Regions from separate parts of the Paraglaciecola sp. QJM3NY_14 genome, predicted to be linked through region 2. Evidence: predicted binding sites of a transcription regulator. Region 2 holds the regulator's gene; the other holds the start of a gene.

Region 1 (16,416 bases), 500 kb from region 2:
TCCAGCAAGGAAGGGATGATGCAAGTCGAAGAATTCTACGAATTACTAGAAAGTGTAGACGAAAGTAGCTCAATTGATGCTCTAAAGGAAACTTGCGAAAGGTTCTGTCAGCTAATTGATATCCCGTTTTATTTATTGGGCGTCATCGGGCAAACATCCTCATACTCACCGACGATTAGAGTTATTTCGAATTATCCAGAGAAATGGCTCGAGTTTTACTTTAAGGAAAGTGAACAACAAAACGACCCTGTTGTTAAATACATCTTTGAAAAGCAATCTCCTATCCGCTGGGACAAACTCGTTGAGTACCAAGACTTTTCTTCTACTAAAGGTTTGCTCGTTTTCGAAAAAGCAGCGGCATATGGCTTGTACAATGGGCTAAGCATCCCTATTCGATCTACTTCTGAGAATATCGCCGTATTCAGTGTAGCGATAGATGAACGTTCCGATGCGAATAGAGTATTAGATAACGCTCAGATGTTTTGCCACACATTTGCAACGCACTTATTCGAGCGATACGTTCTGCTTGAGATAAGTGCAAGCGACGAAACAGATAGACGGGAGCTAACGAAAAGAGAACTTGAATGCTTGTTTTGGGCTTGTGAAGGTAAAACAGCCTGGGAAATTTCGCAGATAATAAATGTTTCTGAGCGAACAGTTTTATTTCACTTAGGTAACTCAAACACCAAGCTAGGCGCTATTAATCGACAGCATGCTGTCGCGCTAGCGATCAAGAAGGGCATTATTAAACCAAATATCTAATTTAAGTATAAACGATGCTCACTGTTAAATTGTTGTTTAGTCATATCAGATTCAGGACGAGCGTTAAACCTTATCCCCTTACTGAAGTGATAGCTGCTGGATATTTTCCAATCGTTATTCAGTAAGTTTATCGGTTGAGTGTTTTCGAGTTCGGTCTGGTGTAAGCATAGATAATAAATCATTTCGTCGACGAGGCCACTCACGATCATTTCTTTAGCTAAATCAGTGTGAACAATGATCAGTCCACAGGTCATCTTATGTTCGCACGCGTGTGCTAAAAGTTTCTTCACGTCCAGTAAACTATTGACAGTGTGATGTTGAACAGCTTGGTTAGCATTATTTTTTGTGTTGCTGACATTGAATGGCAAACAACCGGGCTCTTCAGCTACAAACTCCATATTGCCAACCAGCCTTTTTATATAGTTGATCGCTTCTATATCCTCATCAAACGTAGAGAAATCCGCTTCTCTGCCCGACAGATCAGCACACGTGATACAACTTATCCAAGGCCTTTTCTTTTGTTCGTTGGTCTGCATGGTTATAACCGTCCCGAGATCCATCAATGCATTGTTGATAGCAATAACGTTGATATTGTTAGAAAGAAAATTGGTTTTATGATTGTCACTAAACCTAAAATGAGCGGGGATACGCGGATACAGAATGTTGACGATACCTGCGTCGGTGGCACTTTTAACCAGTGCGTTACTATCCTTAATCAAAGCATTTGGAGGCAAGGACAAGTAAAGGTCTGCCCCGGCACCACTTGCCTTTATCTGACTCAGTAGCAGAGCTTCAGATTCCAGCTGAGTGCTTCCTTGAAGCTTTAGTATCTTGCCCTTAAGACAAAATAACCAAGCTGCGCCACAATAATGTGAAATAGACGCTGCTTTATCTATTACTAACGACAAGCAGCGAGAACGTAAAGCAAAAATATTGTTGTTCATTGCGGTATCCACTTAACTCCATTTCGATATTTTAGCTGCTTTAAATGTTTATATATCCTGTTAGATCTGACGGTGTTTTATAAAAATACTGTCAGATACTACAGGAGAAAATTATTGGAATTAGGCTAGGGACAATGATTAAAACCCTACTGTAAAATGTGATAGCTGAATTTATTGAATTTCGTTGAATATGCTTAGTTGCAAGTTAACTAAACTAGGTTCAGCGCAATGAGACAAATAAAAGTAATAGATAAAAACAATAATGAATTTGGACGTAATCCAGAGTTAATTAATGATATGTTCAAATTAAGATCTGAAGTCTTTAAAGGGCGATTAGGTTGGGATGTCGAATCTGATAAAGGCTTGGAAAAAGACTTTTTTGATAACCAGCAGCCAAGTTATATTGCTATGTTGAATGAGAGCGATGATATTGTTGGTGGATGGCGTGCAATACCAACAACAAAAAGTTATATGCTAAAAGATATATTCCCAGAGTTATTGAGAGGGGAGTTAGCACCTGAAGAAAAAAATATTTGGGAAATAAGTCGCTTTGCTATTAGTAAAAATAGAACAGGGAAATCTGCTCGAGTCGCAAGCGAAGATACAGCTGCTTTAGTAAGTTCATTTTATTCATTTGCGATTAAAAATGGCATTACAGATTATGTACTGGTAACAACCACGGCCTGTGAGCGAATTCTTCGGTATTTGGGCGTAAATATGCGCAGAATGGGAGATGGTCAGGCGATGCAAATTGGGGTAGAGAAATCTGTTGCCCTATGGGTTAAAGTGGACAACAATTTAAATATTAATCCTATTCATTAACATTATATATTCCTATACTATTGGGCGCTCGTCTTTTGTACGTCGCCCGAACATTCATCTTTTTTACTTTCCAAGTGTATTCTCATTTTCCCCGTAATAGATATCAAATATCTTAATAAATATAATCTATTGAAATGGTGTTTTAGATCATTTCTCAAACTCTCTTATGCCTTATAAAAAGGGATAGGTGAACAGTGTTGTCTGTATCCTGTTAAGCGCTTGTATTGTCATTTTTAACGGGTTAATGCCGTTCCCTAGGCTACTTTAATTAATCTACAGCTGCGCAAGCTAAGCTCGACTTCATGAACATAAGCTACTGTATACAAAAAGCTGACTGAGTTAGCTACGCCTATATCATTGAAGTAACTGTGGTTTTTTAGTAAGTAAGCGTTTACTTTTACAGCCTTTAGCGAATGATGATAAGTCAGGGTGCTGATATGTGTTTCTAAATTGAAGTGGCACAAAATATTAAAAATTATCGTTTGCTGATATACATTCGGTGGGGAAAATAAGCGTGCTGATGAGTGAAAGACTGCGCCAGGATTCAAATTATCACTGGCGCCGTATATGCTAAGCCAATGTACTTGAACTAATCAAATCAGAAGCTTGTGTAGCAGCATCCATAATTTGCGGATCGATTTTGTCATAGAGTTGATTTAACAAATCGGAGTTTGCAATCGCTGTTATATTTTCTACTTCATCTGTTTTTACAATGAAGTAATAGTTTGTCATTGAATAAAAGTGTACACCGTTTACTGAAAATGCCGAGCCTTTCATAAAGAATCCTTTTTAAATTAAGGGCGGCTTGCACCGCCAGGTCACTTATTAGCTAACAGAAACTTTGCTAGCGATGTCGTTAATGCTATTGGCTGCATGTGTCGCTGCATCAAGTAGTGCAGGGTCCACTTTGTCAGCGAGTACGTTCATAAGGTCGGTGTTTACTGCAGCAGTTAAGTCACCTAGTTCTTTTGCGTCGTATACCAGCGCATAGTCAGTGAATGCGATGAAATTTACGCCTTGCGTTGCGAAGTTAAGTTGCATGGTGTTTCTCCTTTTTTAGTGTGTGATTAGCTAACAGATACGTTGCTAGCGATGTCGTTAATGCTATTGGCTGCTTGTGTCGCTGCATCAAGTAATGCAGGGTCCACTTTGTCAGCGAGTACGTTCATAAGGTCGGTGTTTACTGCGGCTGTTAAGCTGCCTAGTTCTTGTGCGTCATATACCAGTGCATAGTCAGTGAATGCGATGAAATTTACGCCTTGGGTTGCGAAGTTAAGTTGCATGGTGTTTCTCCTTTTTTAGTGTGTGATTAGCTAACAGATACGTTGCTAGCGATGTCGTTAATGCTATTGGCTGCTTGTGTCGCTGCATCAAGTAATGCAGGGTCCACTTTGTCAGCGAGTACGTTCATAAGATCGGTGTTTACTGCGGCAGTTAAGTCACCTAGTTCTTGTGCGTCATATACCAGTGCATAGCCAGTGAATGCGATGAAATTTACGCCTTGCGTTGCGAAGTTAAGTTGCATGGTGTTTCTCCTTTTTTAGTGTGTGATTAGCTAACAGATACGTTGCTAGCGATGTCGTTAATGCTATTGGCTGCATCAAGTAATGCAGGGTCCACTTTGTCAGCGAGTACGTTCATAAGATCGGTGTTTACTGCGGCAGTTAAGTCACCTAGTTCTTGTGCGTCATATACCAGTGCATAGCCAGTGAATGCGATGAAATTTACGCCTTGGGTTGCGAAGTTAAGTTGCATAGTGTTTCTCCTTTTTTAGTGTGTGATTAGCTAACAGATACGTTGCTAGCGATGTCGTTAATGCTATTGGCTGCATGTGTCGCTGCATCAAGTAATGCAGGGTCCACTTTGTCTGCGAGTACGTTCATCAGATCGGTGTTTACTGCGGCAGTTAAGTCACCTAGTTCTTGCGCGTCATATACCAGTGCATAGCCAGTGAATGCGATGAAATTTACGCCTTGGGTTGCGAAGTTAAGTTGCATGGTGTTTCTCTTTTCGTTTTATATACGTTATCGAACGAACTAATTTTTGTTGCGATAACAAGTTATGAATGACTAACGCAAATAAGTGCGTTAGCTATCCAATTTTTTAAGCAATTGCTAGTTTCTTCCAGTCGATACAGTCATCAATCTTTTTAATCGTGTTGTGGACTGAAGTTTCGAAGCAGTTACTTTTATTCTTTATTTTTTCGTCATGAAAATAGCCAATAGAGCCGTGTTCATTCCGTTGTGAATTAACAAATTGAATTGTGTTATCAATGACATGGCCCAAACCGACTGTCTCAATTGCTTCACGATCAGTTTCAAGTGATTTGAGAACGGTCAGCAGAAGGGGAAGGTTGTACTCGTCGGCCAATCTTAGGGAGTGCCCCAGGGAATATATGAGCTTTAAATCGATGGGGTCCGCGTCAACAAAAATGTCGTCTAATTGGTCATAAATAATTCGCAAGCACATCGCTGCGACCAGCATGGTGTGATAATTTTTAGCCCACGTTTGGAACTTTTCTCCGTGGCGCTGCTTAACATCATCACCCATTCGCCCTACCGGACCTGGAATGATTGTGTCGTTTTGTATCACCTTGGCGATTTCACAAAAAACCAAGTCCAAATGCCATTCTTTGCAATGCCCAGTTAAGGCGAGGGACGCAAGTAACTCTAGCGATACGTCGAGGTCTTGCTTTGCAATATATTTTATTAGCAGGGACTCTAGAGAGCCGGCAATCCCATGGTCGAAACGCAGCCCAACATCTAAAAAGTCATGGCATTTGCGCATGCCGGTCAGATAAAACACGTTATGCGTTAAAGCGTATGCCTGGGACTCATCAGTGTGAATAGGGTCGGGTAAACGGGTGAAGTTTGACATGGCATATAGACTTTTTACTGGGAATATATGTGCTAAGTCGCCGTGGATCTGCGTAGCAAAAATATAATCCATCATGCGAAAGGGCACTAACTCCAACGAACGTGCATGTTGTGAATAAAGCTCGTCCGTAAAATAGTTTTCGTGTTCTGTGTTGTTAACCCCAAGGTGCTTAGCGACTGCAATAGGTAATCCAAAGGCGAGGAAAAGTTCGCGATTTGCTTTAGCTAATTGAAGAAATTTTTCATCTTTCAGTTGATCAAAGAATTGTTTTTCAACGATTTTGCTTTTTGATTTAATTGTATGGTTATTACAGACTAATAAATACAGAGAGTATTCGCAAAATGACTTTCTATGTAAAAATGTAGTTTCATTATCTGAAATTCTATATAAATCAAAATATTCTTTATTTTCATCTATCCAAATGTCTATGTTTTTAATTTTGTTTTCTATGTCTTTCTTAAATAATTCACTTTTCAATTTATTCATTTTGTTTCCCCTGAAATTGATGGGGTAATAATTGTTTGTTTTTTTGATTTGGGAAACTGTAAAAAGTATCAGGTTATTATTTTTGGCGTTTAATTGAGGTTAACTGATAGATCTTACAGTTCGCTTAATGTTGTCTTTGATTACTATTAACGAACTTAAATAAGGAATGACTATCATGAATAATCAAAATTTTGCAGAAAGTAGTACGACGTTAAAATACTTAGAAAAAAGAATTAATAAAATTGATAACTGGGTAGATAGAAACTTGTCATGCTTCCAACCGCTAGTCGCTGACTGCCCCAAAGGGACTGATTATCGCCGTAAAGCGTTCGGCGAAGCTGGCTTGTACATATATGTAACCGCACAATATGAAGCATTTGGATCACCAACAGCATTAGTTGAAAGCTATTGGCAAACCATCTCTTGCAACGACTACTTAGACTTAGCTAGGCGGAATCTCTCCACATATGGTCTTTATGCATTCCCTGTCGCTGTGGCAAAAAGCTTGGGCAAAAGTACTGAAAAACTAGATGCTTATTTCGAAGATACTTACCTATCTACTCATTTACGATCTATAGAACTCCCCCCTTTTCGACTGATGGATAACCTGTTTTTCGCAAAAATGTATGGGTTATCTGAAATGCCGTATTCAGTTGAAGAGGTGAATAGGTTGACCAACATGAATCGTCTGCCAGATCCGATTCAATGTGATGAAGCGCAAGCTTATGCTTTAACGCATAATATTTTTTACTTGACTGGTATGAAGGTCAATCATGACTTTCTTGGGCTTGAGCCGACGTACGGACACCTTCAGTTACAAGCTCTAGAAGCTCTTTTCGTGCGCTATATGGCAAATAACAATTTAGATTTGGCGTTAGAGTTATTGATGTGTTTGATTTTGACAGGACTTTGCAAGCGTTGGCATTTGCAGTATGCATTAGACTTGGTAGACAAGAATTCAATTGATCACACTATAGTACCGGGCCCAGGTGAGCCAGAAGGTTTCGAAAAGCTAAGTGAAACCAGTGATGAATTTCAAACGTGGGTCAAGCATTACCACACAATGCTTGTGGCGGGCATGACATTTAGACTCGCCGCGACCCATATAGATAGCATATGGGCAAGAGGCCCCTCATTATCTTACTTCGCAGCATATGCTTCAGGACAGTTGGTTAGACTGCTTAATGATTACAACTTGCCATTAGCACTGACGGTGCTCAAGACTTTAGAAGAGCAAATACCAGATATTCGGCGTTTAGATATAGAGTATATCCTCACCTTTTCTCTGCGTTTTATCGAGCAACAATGCCAAGCAGACGGCAAAGTTGGCTTTTACTATGATCAATACCACGCGTTAACGACAACGGGGAAAACTTGGGAAGAAGCCGTTGATACGATTCAAGTGCCTTTATTGAATATTCACCGCCAAATCAATTGGCAACAATTCGATGCTTTAGCAAGCTAAGGAGGCGTACATGCAACTCACCATAAAAAAGTTTAACTTTCTTATTGCCGTTATTTTTTTCACCAGTATCTCAGTGCAATGTTTATTTGCCTATATCGACATTATTAGCTTTGGGGGAGTGCTAATAGTGAGCTTAATGTGGATCCCCTTATTGGCGTGTTTATTAAGCGGAAAAAAATGCATTCACTTGATGCTAAACAGTGTGAAACGTATCGATATTAAATGGATGGGGATAGGTATTTTTACTGGCTTCGTATTATTGTTCGCAGAGCAAGGCTCTTTGTTTTTTGGGCGACTGGGACATCTAAACGATCAAGTGTATTTTTTAGATACAGTGCGCCAGCAAATCCACATAACTAATGTCGCGTTGTTGTTAGGTAACGAGCCTCAATCCTACGCTTTCTTTGCCTTTAACTTGTGTCTTACGATCACTGTTGTTGGGGTGCTAATGGCTATTTTAGTTGTGTTTCCCTTCGAGGCTTGCTGGAGAGGAGTTATCTTTCAAGAGCTATCCAATTTGGTCGGGATCCATAAGGCTCCAATCTTTGTAGGTCTGTTGATTGGACTGTGTGCCATGCCTTTAAGCCTTTTTGGTTACATTAACCCGAACTCTCCCTTACTAAGTGCTTTTATTTACATGCCGCTGTTATCCGTAGGCCTGAGTTACGTGTTAGCGGGATTAGCAATAAATACAGTCAGTGCTTGGCCTACCGCCATTGCGTTAGGTATTTATTTCATTGGTAGTCGTAACTTGTTCTTGCTGCCCGATGATGCCGGCGCAAGTATGGCGGCTAAAGGGGTTGTTCTAGCTATAGCAACACTTTGGATCAGAAGTGCATTGATCAGCCGATTTGAACAAGCGGAGCAACAAAAAGAAAATATCACCCACCAAGCGGAAGCTTGCTCCTAGCGCAAAATAAGTGGCGGGTGTGGGTATTTCAATCGGATATGTATTTTTTACGGCACAACTGTCACCTGCTACTGGTGACAGTTGTCTGTGTTGCCACGCTTTCTACTTATTCATAATCTGTCTACGCCGACAAACCGGCACTGTAGTTCACCTCCAATCAGCTTTTTTATCTGCCGATGTATTCAGTATGATAATGCAAACTCAAAGGTTACAAATTGTGAGGTCTGGTTGATCCCGCCAAGGTTGAACTGTTAGGTTAGAGGTGAATTCTTGATGGAGGACGCATGATGACATCTCATAAACAGGATCAAAATGAACATGGTATCGCGCACTTTGCCGCTTTAAAAACCGCGATTGCCAATGGCGAAGAGCAAACCGTGAAAGAGTTACTGCCCCATGGGCCGATGCAAAGTCTTGAGAAAGATTACTTGGTAGAACTGGCGGAATTAAATAATAACCGCACTATTATCAAGCTACTGCAGGATATGCCTGCAAAAGACTAACTCTGAGTACTGCACTCATGCATTTGGGTGCAGGTGTCCACTGCCTCTAATCACCAGATTAACAAAGTTGACCCACAGGCGTGAAATACTCATACTCGTTGACTTAAAGTCGCTTAGTAAAGGAGTTTCGTTTGACGCTAGTGCGCTTGTGTAGACTTGCCATAATACTTCTTGTGTTACCGCTTAACGCGAAGTTGGCGAAAGCTACCGAACTCTATGAACTTACCTTTGCGGTCAACACTCCCGGTTCTTTTCCCTATTTATATTACGACGACCCTTCACAAACGTATAAAGGGATCGTGCCGGACTTTTTTGCAAATTTAAAACGTCGAGAACGAGTAGACGTTACCTTCGTGGATTCAAACCAACAGCGAAGTGAAACATTTGTAAAAGAAGGTAAAGTCGATTTATATCTTGCGAATGTGGGCTGGGTATCTGAGCCTAACAAGGTCATTACCAGCATACCGGTTATTCAGCATAAGACCTTTTTATATAGTCTCACGCCGTTTGATGACAATTTTGACTTCGCTGTCGTTGATAGTAAGCGTGTGTGTACCCAACAAGGGTATGTTTATACTGGTTTACAAGCCTCAATCGACGCTGGGAGATTGGTCCGTTTTGAATCCTCTAGTAAAGTTACGCTGGGTTCGATGTTGGCAAAGGGCCGTTGTGATTACGCGGTGCTCAACAATTACAGTGCTAAACTGGTTTTTTCTCGCCCCGAATTCTGTGGCGTAACAATTTATCAGTCCCCAAAAGCAACTAGCACGATCCCGTTGAATATTATTATGCGCCCTGCACTACACAAGGTGAAAGCTCTCATTGATGCTGAGCTCACAGGGTTTAAAGCAAGTGGTAAGGCGACTCAATCTTTAGCAGCACATTCTTCGATTCCTCGCTTTCCAATGCAGGGTCAATGTAGCTCTGTCTAACGAAGCCATATTTTTTAATAAATATTGAAACTGCGCACCTTTGCTATTGCGCTACGCAAGCATTGGCCACATATTAAGCATTCTAATTTGGAGTGTGAAATATGTTTCGAATACTAATGTTTTTAGCCACTAACATTGCCGTTATGGTATTGATTAGTTTGGTCTTTAGCCTGTTTGGTTTTCAAGGTTTGTTAGCACAAAACGGGGTTGATTTAGACTTGCAGGCTCTGCTTGTTTACTCGGCCGTTATTGGCTTTAGTGGCTCGATCATCTCCTTGTTAATCTCAAAGTTTATGGCCAAGCGCAGTATGAATGTGCATGTGCTTGAGCATCCTGAAAATGACACTGAACGTTGGTTACTACGCACGGTTGAGCGCCAAGCAGAACAAGCGAATATCGGCATGCCTGAGGTGGGTATATTCGTGCACGCAAGCCCCAATGCCTTTGCCACTGGGTGGAACAAAAACAATGCATTAGTGGCAGTCAGTACCGGCTTACTTGAAAACATGACCCAAAGCGAAGTTGAAGCTGTGCTAGCTCACGAAATTAGCCATGTTGCCAACGGCGATATGGTAACCATGACCCTAATCCAGGGCGTGCTGAATACCTTTGTGGTGTTTTTGTCGCGGGTTATCGGACATGTGGTAGACCGAGTCGTGTTTAAAGTCGAACGGGGTCATGGGCCAGCGTTTTGGATAGTGTCGATTATCAGCCAAGTAATACTCGGCATCTTAGCATCGATGATCGTAATGTGGTTTTCACGTTACCGTGAATTTAGAGCCGATGCTGGCGGTGCAAGTATCGCGGGGCGCAACAATATGATTGCTGCACTTAAGCGTTTAAAGCAAAACCAAGATGCGCCGCCCATGCCAGAGGAAATGGCTGCGTTTGCCATTAGTGCAGGCAAGGTGCAAAAGTTGTTTTCCAGCCACCCCCCGCTGGACAAACGCATAGAGGCACTGCAGAAAGGTTAGTTATTACTCTTTTCAATTTGCACAAATGCCCTAACAGGAAAGGTGCCGACACCGGTTATTTTAGGCGGCACCGCATAAAAACGTGCACCCTGGGTGGGCACTTTATCCAAATTGGTAAGGTGCTCGCAAATCAGTACGTTATTTGCCAATAGCAAGCTATGCACTGGGCGTTTTCGGCCACGGGTATCATCAATATTGTGTGAATCAATGCCCACCAATTTGGCGCCGTTATCAAGTAGCCACTGCGCAGCTTCTTCAGTCAAATAAGCATGGTTTTCAAAGTATTGCTCGCTGTTCCAATGCTTGCTCCAATTGGTATTAATAAGCACGGCCTTATCTGCCACATCTGTCTCTTTGAAAAAGTGCAGGCCAATCTCGATGTTATCTTTTGCATCAATCACCACTGTGGATAAATCAGCCAACAGCGCTAACGACACTTGTGCAAGGTCGTCACCATCAGCGGCAAAATGAAAAGGTGTGTCGATATAGGTGCCGGTATTACTAACCATTTCGATTTTGCCGATTTGCACTTGATAGTCATCACCGTAAACCTTTTTCGATTCTTCGCGGCTTAGGTAGTCGCACATAATGGGCGCAGGTAAACCTTTGTACGTGATTAAGCCGTCGTATATGCGATGGCTCAAATCGATAAAGGTACGTTTGTTAGATTGAGGGTCAGTCAATGAGACTCCTTAGGCGGGCTAAAACCGGAAATGACAAAGTGTTCAACTTAGCATTAATTTGGGTTTTTAAAGCAAAATTCTTTATACTCCGCGCGAAATACATCCCCTAAAATAACAGGCAGTAACGTGAAGAAAGTAGACGTAGTCGTCATAGGTGCAGGTGCCGCAGGTTTATTTTGCGCAGCGCAAGCGGGCAAACGTGGGCGTAGTGTGGCAGTACTCGACCATGCTAAGCGCATCGGTGGCAAAATTCTAATGTCTGGCGGTGGTCGCTGTAACTTCACCAATATGTATGCCTCCCATGAGAACTTTCTTTGTGATAACAAGCACTTCTGTAAATCAGCCTTGAGCCAATATACTCAATGGGATTTTATCAGTCTGGTGGCCGAATACGGCATTGCCTACCATGAAAAAACCTTGGGTCAGTTGTTTTGTGATGACAGCGCTAAAGACATTCTCAACATGCTATTGAGCGAGTGTGATAAAGCAGGCGCGACAGTCACCAATCAATGTGATGTGCTGCAAATCGATAAAACAGATGCTGGCTTTACTTTGCAAACCAGTAAAGGTGAATACCAATGTGAATCGCTGGTTATTGCCACCGGCGGGCTTTCTATGCCGAAGCTGGGTGCCAGTCCTTTTGGATACAAAGTCGCTGAGCAATTTGGTTTAGCCGTTAAACCGACTCGCGCTGGCTTGGTGCCGTTCACGTTGCATGAACAAGATAAGAGTGTACTCGCCGAGCTAAGCGGTATTTCCCTTGATGCTAGCGCTAGTTGTAATGACTCTAGCTTTAATGAAAATATCTTATTTACCCACAGAGGCTTAAGTGGCCCAGCCGTGCTGCAAATATCCTCTTTTTGGGAGCCAGGCCAAGCCGTAGATTTCGACTTGTACCCCAACGGCGACCTGCATGAGGAGCTGCAAAAAGCTCAACAAAGTCAGCCGGATGTGCTGCTTAGTAATGCCCTAGCGGCGTTTTACCCCAAACGTTATGTACAAACTGTGCTGCCGTACTTAAGCATTGAGAATAAGCCCCTAAAACAGTACCAAGGTAAGAGCCTAAATGACGTTGCACAAGCCTTTCATCAATGGCAGTTAAAACCCAATGGCACTGAAGGCTATCGCACCGCAGAAGTTACGCTCGGCGGCGTAGACACCGATTCTCTATCATCAAAAACCATGGAAGCTAAAGATGTGAAAGGCCTGTACTTCATCGGCGAAGTCATGGACGTTACAGGCTGGTTAGGGGGCTATAACTTCCAGTGGGCTTGGAGTAGCGGGTATGTAGCAGGGCAGGTGGTTTGATTTTGGTCTGTCATATCCACATTACTCGGGTCAATTGAACAAGCAATATAGGAAACAACGTTGCTGTAGACTCTTCTTGGACGAGATTGTGGATCCTGACATTTATGTCATGTATGATCCTCGAATCTGAAATCACATGGAGTCAAACTTGACACTTACGCCGCCCTAGGCTTCCCCCTCTGACTATCTTCTGCTCAGTTTGATGAGCAATTTCATCGCGTCCCTCGCGAGACTTATTTTTACATAATTTTATTCTCCTCTATTTGAGGAAAACAGTTTAGGTAACTTTGCATGTTTGAACACGTAAAGAGAGATTGGCTCTCTAATATTCGTGGTGATGTGCTTGCGGGTATTGTTGTGGCATTAGCCCTCATTCCCGAAGCCATCGCCTTTTCTATTATTGCGGGTGTTGACCCCAAAGTAGGTTTATACGCATCGTTTTGCATCGCGGTCATCATTTCTTTTGTTGGCGGAAGACCCGGTATGATTTCGGCTGCCACAGGCGCAATGGCGCTCTTAATGGTGACATTAGTGAAAGAGCACGGTCTCGAGTATTTGTTAGCCGCCACACTGCTTACAGGTGTGTTACAGATTATGGCTGGCTTTTTGCGCTTGGGTGAGTTGATGCGGTTTGTATCACGGTCGGTCGTTACAGGATTTGTTAATGCTCTCGCCATTCTGATATTTATGGCGCAATTACCCGAACTGACCAACGTGACTTATCATGTGTACGTTATGACCGCCGCTGGCCTTGGGATTATATATTTGTTCCCTTACCTTCCTGTTATAGGCAAAGCCATTCCTTCGCCACTCGTGTGTATTGTTACACTGACTATTGTTGCTATTGTTACAGGGTTAGACATACGTACCGTGGGTGATATGGGAGAGCTTCCTGACACATTACCGATATTTTTGTGGCCGGATGTGCCGTTGAATCTTGAAACGCTATTGATAGTCCTCCCTTATGCCGCGGGTCTTGCTGTAGTAGGTTTGCTGGAGTCAATGATGACAGCAACCATTGTTGATGATTTAACCGACACTAGCAGTGATAGAAACAAGGAATGTAAAGGTCAGGGGATTGCTAATATTGGTGCAGGTTTGTTTGGTGGCATGGCAGGGTGTGCCATGATTGGACAGTCTATCATCAATGTAAAGTCCGGTGGTCGTGGGAGACTGTCGAGTTTTGTCGCCGGTACATTTTTGCTGTTTATGGTACTCGTGTTGGATGAGTGGCTTCGTCAGATCCCAATGGCCGCATTAGTCGCCGTAATGATAATGGTTGCAATCGGAACCTTCTCTTGGACATCTGTAAAAGAGTTAGGCAAGCACCCGCTCTCTTCCAATATTGTAATGATAAGCACTGTCGTAGTTGTTGTGGCAACACACAATCTCGCAATTGGGGTGCTAGTCGGTGTTCTGCTTGCAACCCTGTTCTTCGCAAACAAAATTGGACGGTTCATGGCTGTTAAGTCATATTACTTTGAACCTGACAAGACCCGTAAGTATGAAGTCATTGGGCAGGTATTCTTTGCTTCCTCAGAGCAATTCATTGCTTCGTTTGATTTTAAAGAGGTCGTAAATACCGTTGTGATAGATCTTAATCACGCACACTTCTGGGATATTACTGCCGTGAATGCACTGGACAGAGTCGTCGTTAAATTCCGTCGTGAGGGCGCTACGGTCTCGGTTGTAGGGATGAACGAAGCGACAGAAACTGTCGTCGATAAGTTTGGGGTACATAACGATCCGGCGGAAGTTGAAAAGCTGATGGGTGGTCACTAGGAGATAAGCGATGAGAAAAATAATGACTTGTATTGACGGCTCTGGAATGACGCCTGCTGTTGTCAGAGCGGGTAAATGGGCCGCAACCAAGCTGGCAAAGGCGTTATGCTTTCTCCATACAATAGAGAAAACGCATCAACATGGCGCTGATGATTATACGGGGGCTATTGGTCTTGGTGCACGTTCTTCATTGTTAGAAGAGATGACCAAACTGGATGAGCAAAAGAGTAAAGTTGCGCTACAACTTGGAAGTGAACTACTTGAATCAGTCGTGTCTGATGCGCGTTCAACAGGCATAGAAACGGTGGAGTCTATGCAACGCCATGGCGATATTGTTGAGGCGATAATTGAGGTCGAGAGCGAGATCCGTTTGATTGTTATTGGCCGTAAAGGTGTGGATCACGACAACGAATTTAAAGCCATTGGCTCTCACCTTGAGACACTGCTGCGAACAGTATCCCAGCCAGTGCTCATTGTTCCTGAAGAGTTCTCGCCCCCTACGTCATTTATGATTGCTTATGACGGACGTGAGTCTGCTGATAGGGCGTTGCAAAAAGTGCTGGATGGCGGCCTCTTGCATGGTATTGATTGTCATTTGGTGGCGATAAAAAATAATGAATCCGGTCTTAAAGCTAAGTTTGATAGTGCTGCATCGCAATTAGCAGAGCGAGGCTTAAATGTGGCTACTGCTTTTCTAGAGGGCAATATTAAAGAGGAGCTGTTGAAATATCAGAAAGCGAATAACATTGAATTGTTAGTCATGGGGGCATTTGGTCACTCAAGATTGCGACAACTTTTTGTTGGTAGCAATACGTTAAAAATGCTGGAAACAACGAATATCCCGCTGATTGTTTTACGATAACCTACTCAGTGCGCAATAAGCATAGTTATTGCGCACTGCTTGCTCATCCTATCAGGCGCTAACTGTGACTAGCGCCTTAACCCAGCTACTTCTATTCGCTCTATGCGTTTGTGAACTCGACTACGCCTCCGCTTGGCCCGTTTTACATGATAAATATCATGTACCGCCTTATGCAGTCTCCATGCTTTACAACAATGTGTTCGTGAGTCTCAAGCATCTCGGCGAGGTGCAACAGATTCAGGCCATAGCATTCCTCAAATGCACAAATAAAACATTCACAGAACACGGTTAAAGATAACCTTCAATTCCCCTGGGTCATTAGCGACTACGACAGAATCGTTTAGTGCATACAAAATAAGCTGTAGTAGCTTGCATCTAATCTGACGGTTTCGAGTAATAGGTTCGGATTTCATCAGACAAGCAGCCATGTGCGATCACTGAACTTGAATGAACTACGCCGCGCAGCTTAGGTTAGCGAGTGGTGCACTTTGGAGTCGAATTCGCGAGTACCACTAGTACCAAACCCCACTAACTGGCACTACTACTTTGAGGGTTAAGCCATTATCACCAATAGATAATTACTCTTAGTCATGAAGTTGATATTTCGATTAAAACGACTAAATTAAAAAGTAGTGTATTCTTAAGGTTTGTGGTTGTTATATGTACTATTTATTCTGCTTCTTAGGCTTTATTGGCCGCAAACGTACTGCGTAATCAGGGAATAAACACTACGATGTTTTTTACGATCCCCTTACTATCAATGGCTATATTTAATTACCTAGAAAGGCTTTGTTTGTTTTACACGCTGAATAAGAAATTGCTGTGTATGGCTGTGCAGTGTGTACTCTTATTATTTTATAATGGTGATGCACTCGCCGAACCCGTAACAACCATTTTATACCCTAAGCCACTGTCAGTAGATGATCATCGTCCTATTTACCCTGTGCGGTTATTAGAGCTAGCGATAAGCAAATTGGGCAAACCTTATAGATTGAAACCGAGCAAAGGGTTAATGAACCAAAGTAGAGCACTGCGTATGGTCGGTACTCAAAATGCGCCTGATATTGTGTGGACCATGACCAGCAAAGAGCGAGAAGAGGCTTTCG
Region 2 (16,416 bases):
TCACCTTTAAACACATTATTAACACTTTCTACGTTAGTTTTTAACAACTTAACGGCACTATGCTCATTCAACCGCCTAGCGACACTGACGTCACTATCAGGTGTACTAATGACAGTTGCACGTACTCTGTCATGCTCTTTTCCAAGCGCTGTCCATACTTGCTCAACACTGTACAAGGCATTCTCACACTCAATACTGCACTGTGAAGGTAAGACGTACACCAGCTGCCACTTAGGCTCAACAGCTTTGTCTTGAATAGCGCTCATGTCTAATATGGGAGATAGCAACTCTCCTTTGTTAGTCGCTGCTTTATTGAACCAGTTATTATCTAAAGCCAATTTGGCTAACACCACAGGCAAAATAAACACCACGGCGAGTGTGATAATCAAACGTTTGTTACTCGTGTTGTTCATGGGATCCCTTCTTATGTGCAGCGCGAAAACGTGCGCGAAGTGCGAAAAAGTAAACTAAAAAAGCGGCGATGCCTAAACCCATCCACTGCACAGCATAGGCATAATGCTTCTCAGGAGGCATAACCACGGGTTGCCAGTTGCGGATGAAATCATCACTACTGTCCGTTAGCGTTATCACGAAAGGTGGCAACTCTAACTGTATAACTTGCTCTATAAAGTGGATATCGACTTGCTGTATGACCTTAGGCCATATTGCTTCTGGCGTTGCTGTTTCTGTGATCATCGGGTTGTCTGTGGGCTCAACGACTCTCCCTAGTGCGCCCGATAACGTGTTTGGCAAAGTGACTTGTGGTAGATCATTGCGCATTAAGTTACCTGCAATCCAACCAAAATTAATCAGCACGTTTTGAGTCTGCCGCCGTGCTACACCATACACATCAAACCCTGGGCGGCCTTGATGGATACGATTATCGACTAAAAAAATCTTTTGAGGATCAATTGCGCCACTAAAGCTTACCGGCAAATCCTGAATATCCTTATCGATAGAGAGTACCCTCTCGAATGACAATGACGCGTTACTCGATACAGAAGCAATACTTTGCATTCTCTTGCCTTTATCTAATCCTCTGTGCAATTGCCAATTAGCCAGTGCAAACATGATGACAACTGCGCACAAAGTCACTAGTGTAGAAATCATAGGTAATCGCTTAATAAGCCTAAGCATGCCTAATCAACAATAAAAATAACAGCGAGAGGAAAGAACAAAGTGCTCATCAAGATAATCATCGGAATACTACTTATCGTTATGATTTATAACTTATTTAAAGCCATGACTGTAATGCTTAAAAACGAACCAAAACAAGCGAATATGAGCAAATATATTGGAAGACGGGTATTAACCTCGGTGGCAATTGTAGTGGTCATACTTATCGCCATGGCCACTGGTCTTATTGAGCCCAACCCACGTCCTTACTAATATTTTACTTTACACGACGTACCCACAAGCCCGTTCTTAACCTGTGAGTACGTCACCTTAATTACAATATATATACGAAGAAAAACAGCATTACCCAAACCACATCAACAAAGTGCCAATACCAGCTACCTGCTTGAAAAGCGAAGTGATTTTCAGGAGTAAAATGCCCTTTAAAGATCCTAAGTAGCATAATAAACAGGATAATTGCGCCCAACGTCACATGAAGTCCGTGAAAGCCGGTTAATAAGAAGAAGGTATTGCCATACACACCCGATTGCAGGGTTAGTCCCATTTCTTGATAAGCATGAATATACTCTTCAACCTGCAACGACATAAAAATCGCCCCAAGCAGCACAGTTATACCAAGCATAAGTTTCAAGCGGCCACGTTTATTCTCTTCAAGTGCCACATGCGCAAAATGACAAGTAACGGATGAAATTAATAAGATGACGGTGTTAATCAGAGGTAGGCCATACCAGCCCATGGCTTCTGTTTCTGTGCCGCCAGGGGTTTGCACCAGCGGCCACATGGCTTGAAATGCAGGCCATAACACTTCATTTGTAGCGGCATTGTTGCCAGAGCCACCTAGCCAAGGTATTGAAATCATTCGAGCGTAAAAAAGCGCACCGAAAAATGCTGCAAAAAACATGACTTCAGAAAAGATAAACCAAGCCATCCCTTGTCGATATGAGCGTCCTAATTGATCGCTATATAAGCCACTCATCGACTCATGAATCTGATTTCTAAACCAACCAAACAACATAAATATCAGAGTCGCAAAACCGGCTGTCAGAATATATCCACCGTAACCAGACGTGCCTTTGGTTTGTTCAATCACAAAGTTACCTGCACCAACGGCAATTAAAAATAATGCAATGGCTCCCACTATCGGCCAAGGACTGCTATCCGGAACATAATACTTTTCATAATCTGGCTGAGCCATTATTCGTTCTCCTATTGACCACTATTCATTACAAGATCACCTGCTGTCGCCGTGACGTCATACAGGGTGTATTGCAATGCAAAATAGGTAATGTCTTCAGGTAACTGTGGGTCCACATAAAACCGCATGGGCATAACCGCTGATTCACCTGCTTGCAAAACCTGTTGCTCAAAACAGAAGCATTCTGTTTTGTTTAGAAATAACGCCGCCGTACCAGGTGAAACCGAAGGTACAGCTTGACCGACAACAGGGAGAGCAGTCGGATTTTTAACAGTAAAATTAATTTCATTCATCTGCCCCGGATGAACCCGGACTTGACGTTTTTCTGCTTCAAACTGCCACGCCATGCCGGTATTGGTTCGTGTGATGAAATCGATGGTTATTGTGCGAGACTCATCGATTTCCATGACCTCATAAACCGCCGCGGAGTTAGCCGTTTTACCATTTAACCCAGTTAAGTCACAAAACACATCATAAAGAGGCACTAATGCAAAACCGAAACCAAACATCCCCAATACGATAGCGAGTAATTTAATAACCATCTTGCCATGACTGCTCGGCTTTTCAGCACTGGCAGCATCTGACGTATTAGGCTCCTGCCTGTTGTCTGTCATAGCGAGTGCCAGAACATCCCTGAGTAAGACTGAGCCAGACCCTGCTGAGCGTACTGCGCATTGGTATATTCACCTTGTGATGCGAAATGCTCGGTATCATTGAGAGGAAAATAAGCATCACTTTGCAAGCTATTGCAAAAGCCAAACGCAATTAAGCCGAAAGTAAATGCAACAGAACGCTTCAAAAGTTGCGTCTTGGAAAACCTCTTTTTAGCTAGCAACATAATATGCTCCTGTACCGCCTATTTAATAACAGGCGGAGTTTCGAACGTATGATATGGAGCAGGTGAAGGTATTTCCCATTCTAGACCTTCTGCCCCTTCCCAAACTTGGTCACTTACCGGGTCACCTTGTTTACGGCATGCCTTAATAAGTAACGCCAAGAAAATCAATTGAGATAAACCAAACGCAAATCCACCTAAGCTTATCCATTTATTAAAATCAGCGAACTGCAATGCATAGTCTGGAATACGTCTTGGCATACCGGCCAAGCCAACAAAATGCATCGGGAAGAACAATACATTTACAGAAATCAATGAACACCAGAAATGCCATTTAGCTAACGTAATATCAAACATTTTTCCTGTCCATTTGGGTAGCCAGTAATATACCGCCGCCATAATTGAGAAGATGGCGCCCGTCACTAATACGTAATGGAAATGCGCAACAACAAAGTAAGTATCATGGTATTGGAAATCCACAGGCGTTATCGCCAGCATCAAGCCAGATAAACCACCTATCGTGAACAGCACGATAAACGCTAGAGCAAACAACATAGGTACTTCAAAACTCATGGAGCCTCGCCACATAGTTGCTACCCAATTAAATACTTTCACACCGGTGGGCACAGATATCAGCATAGTGGCTAGCATGAAAAACATCTCAGCAAAGACCGGCATCCCAGTCGTAAACATATGGTGAGCCCAGACGATAAACGACAGCAATGCAATAGATGCCGTGGCGTACACCATAGAGGCATAGCCAAATAAGCGTTTGCGTGCAAAGGTCGGTACTATTTGCGAGATAATGCCAAAGGCGGGCAGTATCATGATGTAAACCTCAGGGTGCCCAAAGAACCAGAAAATATGCTGGAACATCACAGGGTCGCCGCCACCTGCGGCATCGAAGAAGCTAGTACCAAAAAACTTATCTGTTAACACCATAGTCACTGCGCCGGCTAATACAGGCATAACCGCAATAAGCAAAAATGCTGTTATTAACCACGTCCAAACAAAGAGCGGCATTTTCATCCATGTCATCCCTGGGGCGCGCATATTGAAGATCGTCACTATGACGTTAATCGCCCCCATAATGGATGAAATCCCCATGATATGTACCGAGAAAACAAACAGAGCAGTACTGTCACCACTGTACGTAGTTGATAGAGGAGCGTAGAACGTCCAGCCAAATGCAGGACCGCCACCTTCCATAAATAACGAAGACAGTAAAATCAAGAACGCAAAGGGTAAGATCCAGAAGCTCCAGTTGTTCATGCGAGGCAAAGCCATGTCTGGCGCGCCAATCATCATAGGCACTAACCAGTTAGCTAGCCCTGTAAAAGCGGGCATAACAGCACCAAACACCATGATCAAGCCATGAACTGTGGTCATTTGATTGAAAAAGTTAGGCTCAACTATCTGCAGGCCCGGCTGAAACAATTCCGCCCGAATGACCATCGCCATCGCGCCGCCGGTTAAGAACATGATAAATGCGAACCAAAGGTACAGCGTGCCTATGTCTTTGTGGTTTGTCGTGTACAACCAGCGCTTAATACCAGAAGGAGGCGCATGATGCTCGTGATGATCGTTTTCGTGATGGATCGTGTCGGTTACTGTGCTCATGATCGTCTCCCTACTGCCCGTTTAATGCAGCGTTAATGTCTTTCGCCTGAACTAGATCACCCGTATCGTTACCCCACGCATTTCGCTCATAGGTAATCACTGCGGCAAGTTCTGACATTGTTAACTGTTTAGCGAAGGCGGCCATTGCGGTACCTGATTTACCGTTAAGCACGATATCAATATGCGCAGCCATATCGTTTAGCGCAATGTCACTCCCTTTTAATGCTGGGAATACCCCTGGCAACCCTTCACCATTAGGCATATGACAGGCTGCACATGCAGAATTGTAAATTTTTTGACCATTGCTCATGAGCTCTTCTTTACTCATGTTCATTGCTAGTAATCTTTGTTCTTCAGCTTTTGCCTGTTCTTGGATGGCTTGACGCTCGCCTATCCACTTATCATATTCGGCGGGCTCTTTTGCGATAACCACAACCGGCATGAACCCGTGATCCTTTCCGCATAATTCAGCACACTGCCCACGGTAAATGCCCGGTTCATTGACCTTAGCCCAAGCATCATTAATAAAACCTGGATTAGCGTCTTGCTTGATTGCGAAGTCTGGTACCCACCAAGAATGAATAACATCGTCTGAGGTAATAAGAAAACGCACGCGTTTATCGGTAGGGATCACCAGAGGTTGATCTACTTCTAAGAGGTAATTAACACCCTTGTCTAATTTACCTGTGATTTCATCGGCTTGAGTTGCCATGCGAGAATAAAATTCGACGTCGTTATCCATGTACTTGTAGTGCCACTTCCATTGTGACCCTGTTACCAACACCGTCACTTCCGGTTCACTGGCATCCTCCATAGCGATCAACGTTTTGGCTGCAGGGATAGCCATTACAATGAGGATAATAAAAGGGATGACGGTCCAAGCGATTTCAACTTTAACACTCTCATGGAAGTTTGCAGGCTTAGCCCCACGAGATTTACGATGAAATAAAATGGAGTAGAACATAGCGCCAAACACACCAACAGCGATAACCACACATATGATGAACATCAACATATGTAGGTCATATACCTCGGCGCTGATATCAGTCACACCTTTGCGCATGTTTAATTGGTACTGATCTAAGTCGGACACTGAATCTGCAAAAGCGGTGCTGCAATTAAATGCACCTAACATTGCCATAACACTCAACGAAATTTTCTTCACTCGACCCCCTGCTTGTCAAACGCGTAAAATAGTGGTGATAACCATCAAACTCTACGTTCTAATTTATTATTGTAAGGTTCAGCACGCGACAAGTTTTGTTACTGACTTGTTAATCGTGTAACAAGCATTACTCAAAATAGGGGGAGTAGTCCAGTTTTTTTGTATATTTTATATTCAATTGACCAAATTTTAATCAGCCTATCAGTGTGTTACGTTAACAACTCAGTAACAAACACATAGATTAAATGATATGCGAAAAGGCAATATAAGATAGGTAAGATGGGATGTTTTCATGGAATAAAATAATATTTTCGAACTCCATTGCGAAGCTCGAAAATGATCAATAACTTAACAGCAAACTGCCTAAAAAATGTTCAACTACATCCAGTCAGCATTACGAATAACACCAACAGCAATACCTTCGATATTAAAAGGCTGCGTCGCTAGATCGACTTTAATAGGTTGGAAATCCTCGTTTTCAGCATGTAGTACGACTTGTCGACCTTTTCGCTCAAGCCGTTTAACGGTTACATCTTCATCTACTCGCGCAACTACCACCTGACCATTATGCACATCCGTTGTTTTATGCACGGCCAGTAAATCACCATCCAAAATACCAATGTCTTTCATACTCATGCCGCTAACTCTAAGTAAAAAATCAGCGCTGGGTTTAAATAAACTTGGGTCAACTTTGTAATGCATTTCAACATGCTCTTGAGCCAAAATGGGCTCACCGGCGGCAACACGACCAATAAGCGGCAAACCTTGGTCTTCTAATTGATCTTCTAAAGGCTCAGTGAGCCTGATACCTCTTGACGTGCCGGGCAAGATCTCAATTGCTCCTTTACGAGCCAGAGCCTTGAGGTGTTCTTCAGCCGCATTTGCCGATTTAAAACCAAGGTGCCGTGCTATTTCTGCACGAGTTGGCGGCATGCCTGTTTCTAGCATGGTGGTTTTAATCAGTTGCAAGACTTCTTCTTGTCTGGGAGTTAGTGGACGCATACACAGCCTGTTGTTTCATACAGTTTAACTGTGAGTATATACAGTCGTTGCTAAATCTCAAATTTTTCTTCTTTGTTGTTTATTAAAGATAATTTTCTATAAGACCTCTGACCTGTAAACTGATTACGCAGGGTGGAAAAGCCGAATAACGTGGTATCCTATACAGGTCTTTCATTATCTAGGTACCACTCTTATGGCATGGCTGCATAAACTGCTGCTGACAATGATATCTGTTCCGCTAAAATGGCTGGTTAAAGTTAATAGCATTCCTACAGATATAGCGACCGAACTTGGGATCGATACCACCAAACCCATTATTTATCTATTGCGCACACACTCGGTCACTGATCAATTTGCTTTAAAAATGTCTACCAATTCCTTAGGCTTGCCTAAGCCCTCCGAGCCGGTGCAAATCGGTGGTAAGGAATTACCCGCATGTTTGTTTTTACAACAACCACGTTCTTTGCTTACTCGAAAAGTGAAGATCACCAAAATTGCAGATGATGTTACTCGTCTGTTCCAGATCCACAGAGAGCACCCAGAGTTAGACTTGCAAATCGTTCCCGTTTCCATTTTTTGGGGCAGAGCGCCCGGCCGAAAGCTATCCGGCTGGTCAGATATTATCGCTAACCAGGTGTCGCCTAACTGGTTACGTAAGTTTTTTATTGTGCTGTTTTTAGGTAGAGATAACTTCGTTTGTTACAGCAAGGCTGTATCCTCTCGTACCATGGCAGATTTAAAAGGCAGTGATGAAGAAATAGGCCACAAGCTTATCCGCCTAGCGGGCACGCACTTTCATCGTCGCCGCCAAAATCTCATAGGCCCAATGTTACTCGAACGACAAGAATTATATAACGCAGTATTGGGCGCAGACTCTGTTCGCCAAGCAGTTAGCGACGAAGCGCGCAGCAAGAAGCAGTCAAATCACCAGATACAAGCCAAAGCGAAGAAATATGTCGATGAAATTGCCGCAGATTATCGCGAAGGGTTAGTAAGAATTGGCGACCGCTTACTCACAAAAATATGGAACAAAGTGTACAACGGCATTGAAGTAAAACATGCCGATAAAGTCAGGGCGTTAGCGCAAAATGGCCACGAAATTATCTACGTGCCGTGCCATAGAAGCCACATGGACTACCTCCTTTTAACTTATGTCATCTATCACGAAGGGTTAGTGACACCGCATATTGCTGCGGGTATCAATCTCAATTTTTGGCCGATTGGCGGAATTTTACGAAAATGTGGCGCATTCTTCTTACGTCGCAGCTTCGCCGGCAACAAGCTGTATACCGCGGTATTCAGAGAGTATTTAGAGCTACTTTTCAACAAAGGCTATTCCGTGAAGTATTATCCTGAAGGAGGCCGAAGTCGAACAGGTCGCTTACTACCGCCTAAAACGGGTATGTTGGCCATGACCCTTCAGGGACTGATTAAAGGCATTAACCGCCCCGTCAGTATTGTACCTGTATACATTGGCTACGAGCACGTAATGGAAGTCTCAAGCTATTTGAAAGAGCTCAAAGGCACAGACAAAAAGAAAGAATCTTTTTTTCAGGTGTTCTCCGCGGTACGTAAGCTGAAAAACTACGGAAACGGATTTTTAAATTTCGGTGATCCAATTAATTTAAGCAACTTTCTTGATAGCGAAGTGCCAGATTGGCGTGAAGCACAAAATTTAGAACCCGATAAAAAACCGCGCTGGTTAACCCCTGCCGTGAATACCTTAGCCAATGATGTTATGGGCCGAATCAACCAAGCGGCCGCTGTCAGCGGTATGTCACTGTGCGCCATGTGCTTACTTTCCGCTAAGAAACACGCAATGGCACAGGATGAACTCGAACGCGCCATTGACGACTACCTAGACTTGTTAAAGGCCGCGCCTTACAGTGACTTATCTAGCATCCCTGAGCTTGATGGCAAAGCATTGGTAGAAAATACGTTAAAGCTAAATAAGCTGGAAGTATCCCAAGACAGTTTTGGCACTATCATCTCCCTAAAACGCAAAAATGCGGTGGCATTGACCTATTATCGCAATAATATTTTGCATTTGTTTGCCCTACCTGGCTTAGTCAGCGCCATTGTATTTGCCCATAAAGGCTTGGCAAGGCCGCAAGTCATCTCCCTCGTTGGCCAGCTATATCCTTTGCTGCAGCGCGAGCTATTTATTTATATGAGCCACGAAGAAGCAATGAATTATACAGATCGCTTACTTAGCACGATGATCGATATGGGTTTACTGCGTGCTGAAGATGACACACTGTGCCCGCCCGCTGCCACTAGCAAAGCGTTTTATTCATTCTGGTTGCTGAATCGAAGCATTCAAGAAACCCTGCAACGTTATGCTGCCGTGCTGACCATTCTTAAGAAGGAACAAACCATTGGCCGTGGTCGCTTAGAAAAACAGAGTCGAGAATTTGCAGAGCGTTTAGCGGCGTTACATGGCATTAATTCACCAGAGTTTTTCGACAAAAATGTACTATCTACTTTCATTCACGCCTTGAAAGATAACGAATTAATCAACGCATCTAGCGAAGGGCAGTTGCAGCATTCAGATACCAGCGAAGCACTGCTAGCAAGTGTGGAGGAATTAATTTCGCCTGAGATCACTCAACGACTTCAGCAAATTTAAATCGTGTATACGCTAATGAGTGAATATTGAGCACATAAAAAATGCGCTAGGTGATTAACCGAGCGCATTTTTTTAACCGATAACCGCAAATTATTAGCTGAAAATACCGTTCACGTCTGATAAGAAAAACTTATAGGCGGGATTTTCGGTTTCTTCAGAGTATTGGTAGCCGAGTTGACCTAAGTGTTGCTCAAAATCAGCACGTTCGTTATCAGGGAAATCAAACCCCGCTAGCACTAAACCTTCCGCAGCACCATGGTTACGGTAATGAAACAAAGTAATGTTCCAGCGTTCGCCCAAGGTTTTTAAAAAGGTCATTAGGGCTCCTGGCTGTTCAGGAAACTCAAATGAGAACAAGTGCTCATGAAGTAGAGCAGGGGGGCGACCACCGACCATGTAGCGCACATGCAGTTTTGCCATTTCATTGTCTGACATGTCCAGACAAGGGTAGTCATTTGCACTCAAAGTGGCCATCAACTCAGCAAACTCTTCTTGGCCCCTTCGCAACTTCACACCCACAAAAATATGCGCTTCTTTTTCACTTGAAAAACGATAGTTGAACTCTGTGATGGTTTTACCACCTAGCAGTTCGCAGAAGTGCTTAAACGCGCCTTTTTTCTCAGGGATTTTAACGGCAAATACGGCTTCTTTTTGCTCACCTAATTCACAGCGTTCAGACACATAACGCAAAGTGTGAAAATTAATATTAGCACCACATAACACGCCACCAAAGACTTTACCCTTAACGTCATTTAGCCTAGCGTATTTACGCATGGCTGCAACAGACAATGCGCCTGCTGGCTCAGCAATCACGCGGGTATCATCGAAAATATCTTTGATTGCCGTGCATAACTCATCATTGTTAACGGTAATGACTTCATCTACGTATTGCTGACACAAGCGAAATGTTTCAATACCTATGGTTTTCACTGCTACACCGTCTGCAAAAATCCCTACAAAGGGCAAAGGAGTAGGCTCACCAGCCTTCAAAGCCGCTTGTAAACAAGCAGATTCGCTGGACTCTACAGCGACAATTTTGATACTGGGCTTGAGCTGCTTTAAATACACACTCATGCCAGCGGCTAAACCGCCGCCGCCCACTGCGATAAAAACGATATCCAGATTCGGGTTTTGCTCAAGCATTTCCTTGGCGATGGTCCCTTGCCCGGCAATAACGTCTGGGTCGTCAAATGGCGGGATCATGGTATACCCATGCAACGCAGCTAAACGTTTAGACTCTTCACTGGCTTGGTCGAAGCTAGTACCATGAAGCACTACGTTGACGTTAGCACCTCCGAAGTTGCGCACCGCGTCCACTTTAATGTCAGGGGTGGTTTCTGGCATCACAATAGTGGCCTGAATATTCTTGCGAGAGGCACAATAAGCAATACCTTGGGCGTGGTTGCCCGCTGATGCGGTAATGATCCCCGCGTTTAGCGCTTCATCATCTAAGTGACTGATCTTATTATATGCACCACGCAATTTGAACGACTTAACCGGTTGCTGATCTTCTCGCTTAAGCCATACATCATTCCCTAAAACAGCGGAGAATTTGTCTAGATGGACAAACTCGCTGTTTACCGCCACGTCATACACTGGCGACATTAAAATCTTTTTTAAATATTCTTGGGCACTGGTGGTCATTAGTCTTCCAATTTGCTTGCATCGCGCACAGCACCTTTATCCGCACTTGTTGCTAATAAGGCGTATGCCTTAAGCGCGAGTGACACTTTACGCTCACGGCTGACTGGCTTCCAAGGATTAGCGCTCTGCTCCATTTTTTCTCGTCTGGCTTGAAGCACTTCATCACTAATATCAACACCAATTTTACGCTGGGGGATATCAATGGTCATGCTGTCGCCTTCTTCCACTAAACCGATACCACCGCCGCTAGCGGCTTCTGGCGAGCAATGGCCAATCGATAAACCAGACGTACCGCCTGAGAAGCGGCCATCTGTGATAAGAGCGCATTTTTTGCCTAATCCTTTGGCTTTCAAGTAAGTCGTGGGGTACAGCATTTCTTGCATTCCCGGTCCACCTTTAGGGCCTTCGTAACGGATAACAACTATGTCACCAGCAATCACTTCGTCGGCTAAAATAGCTTTCACTGCGTCATCTTGGCTTTCGTAAATACGTGCGCGACCAGTAAATACGTGAATGGACTCATCCACACCGGCTGTTTTTACAATACAACCGTCTTGCGCAATATTGCCGAACAACACGGCCAAGCCACCTTCTTCACTAAATGCATTTGCGCGGCTACGAATACAGCCGTTTTCACGGTCGGTATCGGCGGTAGGGTAACGGCAATCTTGGCTAAATGCTTTTGTGGTTCGGATGCCAGCAGGGCCTGCACGGAAAAACTCGAGGGCATGGGCGTTTTCAGGTTGGGTAATATCCCACTCACTTATGACTTCACCAATAGATTTGCCTAACACATGTGGAGTGTCTTCGTGCAACAAACCGGCGCGATTCAACTCGGCTAATATGCCAAGCACACCACCAGCACGATGCACATCTTCCATGTGGTATTGAGGGGTAGAAGGCGCAACCTTACATAGGTGCGGTACGTTGCGAGATAAGCGATCAATGTCATCCAAGGTAAAAGGCACTTCACCTTCCACCGCTGCCGCCAATAAATGCAAAATAGTATTGGTTGAACCGCCCATGGCGATATCAAGACTCATGGCATTTTCAAATGCTTTAAAGTTGGCAATGTTCCGCGGTAAAACTGATTCATCGTCTTGCTGATAATAACGGCGACACAACTCAACAATTTGCGTACCCGCTTGTTTGAACAAACCTTCGCGGTCAGCGTGCGTCGCAAGCATTGAACCATTACCTGGTAATGACAAGCCAAGCGCTTCCGTTAAGCAGTTCATTGAGTTGGCAGTAAACATACCTGAGCACGAGCCACATGTAGGGCACGCAGAACGCTCAATTTCACCACTTTGCTCGTCGTTCACGTTGTCATCAACACCCGCTACCATGGCATCCACCAAATCCAATTTAATGATTTGATCTGAAAGCTTGGTTTTACCCGCTTCCATCGGGCCACCAGAAACAAAGATAACCGGAATATTTAGACGCATTGACGCCATTAACATGCCAGGGGTGATTTTATCGCAGTTAGAAATACAAACAATCGCATCGGCGCAATGCGCGTTAACCATATACTCAACCGAGTCAGCAATGATTTCGCGAGAAGGTAAGCTGTAAAGCATGCCGCTGTGACCCATCGCAATACCGTCATCTACCGCAATCGTATTGAACTCTTTTGCCACTCCACCAGCCGCTTCAATGCTACGCGCCACCAACTGCCCCATATCTTTTAGGTGCACGTGACCCGGTACAAACTGAGTAAATGAGTTAGACACCGCGATAATCGGCTTGCCGAAATCCCCATCTTTCATACCAGTCGCACGCCAAAGCGCGCGAGCGCCGGCCATATTTCTACCTTGGGTTGTGGTTGCTGAACGTAACTTTGGCATTGTCTCTTCTCTCTAACTTAAATAGTGCATTAATAGTGTAAAAATCCGTCGAGGTCGCAGGTGAAACGGTATGCGCGAAAAACCTCGTCCGGTTGTCGAAATTGATATCTCTAAAAATGTTGCCGCTAAAAGCAAAAAACCCCCCGAACTTTCGTGCGGGGGGTTAAAATTATCTGACGTTAATTCAGATCTATCCCCGCGGAGAACATGTCTCCACCACTGTCACCAAAATAATTACTTTGCTGCACGAGTCGGAATAGAACATTAGATAAATTTCTAATTTAAATTTGGTATATCGTCACTGCCTATATTGGTAACACGAACCCCCACAACGGATCAAGCAATGCTATAGGCTTTTTTTGTGTCCTTTATACACAAACGCTGAGTTTGGCTATTTAGAATTTGTCATTTATCGGTATCATTCAGCCTCAAATAGCAGTGAGAAAAATATGAGTACCTGGTTACATTGGATTGATTTAATGGGCGTGGCTGTTTTTGCCGTCTCTGGCACATTAATGGCGTATAAAAAGCATATGGATGGCTTTGGCGTCGTCGTTTTAGCCTCAGTGACGGCAATTGGTGGCGGCACTCTGCGTGATATTATTTTAGATCTGCCTGTGTTTTGGGTGCAAGATCATAGCTTCTTCTTTGCTATTCTAGGCGCAGCGCTTTGTACCATCATATGGCTACGTATTAGCCATCGCTTCCCCCTGCGATATTTGCAAGTTGCCGACGCCATAGGGTTAGCCTTTTTCAACGTCATGGGCTTACAAAAAGCCCTTAGCTACGGCGCATCCCCTTTTATCGCGATAGCCCTTGGTACCATGACCGCTGTGTTTGGTGGTTTAATTCGTGATGTGATTTGTCGCGAAATTCCATTAGTCTTGAAAGGCGATTTGTATGCAACGGCATGTATCATTGGCGGCGCCACGTACATTGCGGGATCTTATCTCGGCTTATCCACTTATAGCTGCATGATCATGGGCTTTGCGGTAACACTGACCACCCGTTTAGCCGCCATGAAATGGCACTGGCATTTACCTGTATTCAACCCGGAACACATGGAATGAAGCCTTAAACTGCTTTGTTCGTTATGCTAAGTGGCGCTAACCTGCTCACTTGACTAGCCTTATGGCATTCGAGTTTGACGTGCAAAAGGCCTTGCTTATGTCATTAGCGGTAGTATTTTCAAGAGCGAGTGTCGGCATTGATGCGCCGCTTATTACTGTAGAAGTGCACTTAGCCAACGGGCTGCCTTGTTTTAACTTAGTTGGTTTGCCTGAAGCATCGGTGCGCGAAGCCAAAGATCGCGTGCGTAGCGCCCTGATAAATTCAGGCTTTGAATTTCCTGCTCGTCGTATAACCGTTAACTTAGCCCCCGCAGACTTACCGAAAGAAGGCGGTCGATTCGATCTTGCCATCGCTATCGGTATTATCGCTGCTAGTAATCAACTAAAAGGCGCAAGCCTTGAGGGAATTGAGTTAGTAGGGGAGCTTGCACTTTCCGGTGAAATACGCCCCATCAAAGGCGCGCTGCCCTTTACTTATGCATGTTTTAAGGAGGGTCGTACCGCTATATTACCCGCTAAAAATGCGAATGAAGCTGCTCTTATCAGCGGAGCGAAGATAGTCCCCGCATATCAATTACTTGATGTGTTTCACCATTTAGGCAAGCAAAAAACTCTCCCCTTATTTACATCTGACAACATCTTGCAAGAAGCCGAATACAACGTAGATTTACAAGATGTGGTCGGGCAAAGTTCAGCAAAACGTGCCTTAGAAATAGCGGCAGTCGGCGGACACAACTTGTTATTCACTGGCCCACCAGGCACAGGTAAAACGATGTTAGCCAGTCGTTTGATCACTATTTTACCGCCCATGACCGATGAAGAAGCCCTCGCCAGCGCCGCCATTCATTCGATCGTAGGTAAACCGGTTAATCCACAAACGTGGAAGCAGCGCGCTTTTCGCCATCCCCACCACACGAGTTCGGCCGTCGCGTTAGTCGGTGGTGGCAGTGTGCCAAGGCCCGGGGAAATATCACTCGCTCATCACGGCGTGTTGTTTCTAGATGAATTACCAGAATTTGATCGCAAAGTGCTTGATGTACTTCGAGAGCCGCTGGAGTCAGGCTCGGTGTCTATTTCACGTGCCGCTAGACAAGCGCAATTTCCGGCTCAGTTTCAGTTAGTCGCAGCGATGAACCCGAGCCCAACGGGCAGCCTTAATGACGGGCGCTGTACTGCTGACCAAATATTGCGTTATTTGAATCGTATTTCGGGACCATTTCTAGATCGCATCGATTTACAAGTTGATGTGCCTAAGCTCAACGGCAATGAGTTCTCTGAGCAAGTTAAGACGCGAGGATGTAGCAGTAAAGAAACCAGAGAGCGAGTCGTATTTGCGCGTAATATTGCCCTTAAGCGCAGCAACAAACCCAACACTATGCTTGGCAGCAAAGAGGTGCAAGAGTACTGTCAGCTTTCAAGTAACGATCAACGTTTTTTGCAAGTTGCCGTTGAAAAATTAGGCTTGTCACTGCGTACCTACCATAGAGTATTGAAGGTATCTCGCACTATCGCAGACCTTGCTAATCAGCCTAACATAACCCGCCAACATCTGGCTGAAGCCCTTAATTACCGAGCCTTTGACCGTATGTTGGCGCAGCTTGCTTACAATTAAATTTTCACTTTATGTGAGTGTTTCTTGTGAATTAAAAATCTTTCAGGTTATGCTTTCTTAACCGAGGCTATTAATAGTCCTTATTCTACCCACTCCATTAAATAATTAGCCACTCAGCAATAATTTATTGGAATTGGAATTGGAATTGGTATTAGCAAAAAATCCCCTGGCGCATCAAGGCTCACATTGCATTCATTTTCATTTCGCAAATACATCAGAAGGCTCCACTTGTGGTTGGGCTTAAGTCTCGGCGTATTACTGACAATAATATGCCTTTCAGGGGCGGTGTTAGTATTTTATGTTGAGATAGATACTTGGCTACACCCAGAACTCGAACGTTCGCAGCTGGCCACAGATAGCAGTTGGGACAGCGCATTACATACACTCAATAAAACGTATCCGAATAAAAAAGGCCCTTGGCGAATTGAGGTGAGTGACAGCAAAAGAGCGATATCAGCTCGTTATTACAACCCCGTAGAGACTCGTAGTGAAGGGTTTGCCCCCCTAATGGTGTGGTTAAGCAGTGACGGCCTATCAGTGCTTCGCGAAGACTATTGGGGGCACTATTTGGCCACTTGGCTATACAATTTACACTACACGTTGCTCTTTGGTGAAATAGGCACTTTCGTCATAGGCTACATAGGTCTAGCGACATTATTC

Evidence for each region. The regulator LexA, encoded in region 2, represses DNA repair genes until DNA is damaged. The targets are predictions, from matches to a motif close to TACTGTATNNNNATACAGTA.
Region 1: the regulator LexA is predicted to act here: its motif matches at 1,793-1,812, upstream of AC0VYA_RS01790 (acyl-homoserine-lactone synthase).

Annotation. Positions count from the first base shown of each region.
Region 1 is NZ_CM149664.1:412,750-429,165, forward strand. Features, by position in the region: gene AC0VYA_RS01780 (helix-turn-helix transcriptional regulator) at 16-762, shown strand; gene AC0VYA_RS01785 (hypothetical protein) at 759-1,706, opposite strand; gene AC0VYA_RS01790 (acyl-homoserine-lactone synthase) at 1,935-2,528, shown strand; gene AC0VYA_RS01795 (hypothetical protein) at 3,099-3,305, opposite strand; gene AC0VYA_RS01800 (hypothetical protein) at 3,354-3,569, opposite strand; gene AC0VYA_RS01805 (hypothetical protein) at 3,596-3,811, opposite strand; gene AC0VYA_RS01810 (hypothetical protein) at 3,838-4,053, opposite strand; gene AC0VYA_RS01815 (hypothetical protein) at 4,080-4,283, opposite strand; gene AC0VYA_RS01820 (hypothetical protein) at 4,310-4,525, opposite strand; gene AC0VYA_RS01825 (DUF6895 family protein) at 4,632-5,891, opposite strand; gene AC0VYA_RS01830 (DUF6895 family protein) at 6,067-7,356, shown strand; gene AC0VYA_RS01835 (hypothetical protein) at 7,367-8,266, shown strand; gene AC0VYA_RS01840 (hypothetical protein) at 8,554-8,769, shown strand; gene AC0VYA_RS01845 (substrate-binding periplasmic protein) at 8,910-9,701, shown strand; gene htpX (protease HtpX) at 9,803-10,675, shown strand; gene AC0VYA_RS01855 (cyclase family protein) at 10,672-11,358, opposite strand; gene AC0VYA_RS01860 (BaiN/RdsA family NAD(P)/FAD-dependent oxidoreductase) at 11,485-12,666, shown strand; gene AC0VYA_RS01865 (SulP family inorganic anion transporter) at 12,958-14,448, shown strand; gene AC0VYA_RS01870 (universal stress protein) at 14,459-15,310, shown strand; gene AC0VYA_RS01875 (hypothetical protein) at 16,137-16,416, shown strand, end outside.
Region 2 is NZ_CM149664.1:5,037,357-5,053,772, forward strand. Features, by position in the region: gene AC0VYA_RS21565 (hypothetical protein) at 1-413, opposite strand, end outside; gene AC0VYA_RS21570 (SURF1 family protein) at 397-1,110, opposite strand; gene AC0VYA_RS21575 (DUF2909 domain-containing protein) at 1,180-1,389, shown strand; gene AC0VYA_RS21580 (cytochrome c oxidase subunit 3) at 1,451-2,332, opposite strand; gene AC0VYA_RS21585 (cytochrome c oxidase assembly protein) at 2,344-2,946, opposite strand; gene AC0VYA_RS21590 (hypothetical protein) at 2,943-3,170, opposite strand; gene ctaD (cytochrome c oxidase subunit I) at 3,189-4,787, opposite strand; gene coxB (cytochrome c oxidase subunit II) at 4,798-5,922, opposite strand; gene lexA (transcriptional repressor LexA) at 6,331-6,954, opposite strand; gene plsB (glycerol-3-phosphate 1-O-acyltransferase PlsB) at 7,148-9,583, shown strand; gene ilvA (threonine ammonia-lyase, biosynthetic) at 9,677-11,227, opposite strand; gene ilvD (dihydroxy-acid dehydratase) at 11,227-13,074, opposite strand; gene AC0VYA_RS21625 (TRIC cation channel family protein) at 13,524-14,144, shown strand; gene AC0VYA_RS21630 (YifB family Mg chelatase-like AAA ATPase) at 14,242-15,756, shown strand; gene AC0VYA_RS21635 (PepSY-associated TM helix domain-containing protein) at 15,991-16,416, shown strand, end outside.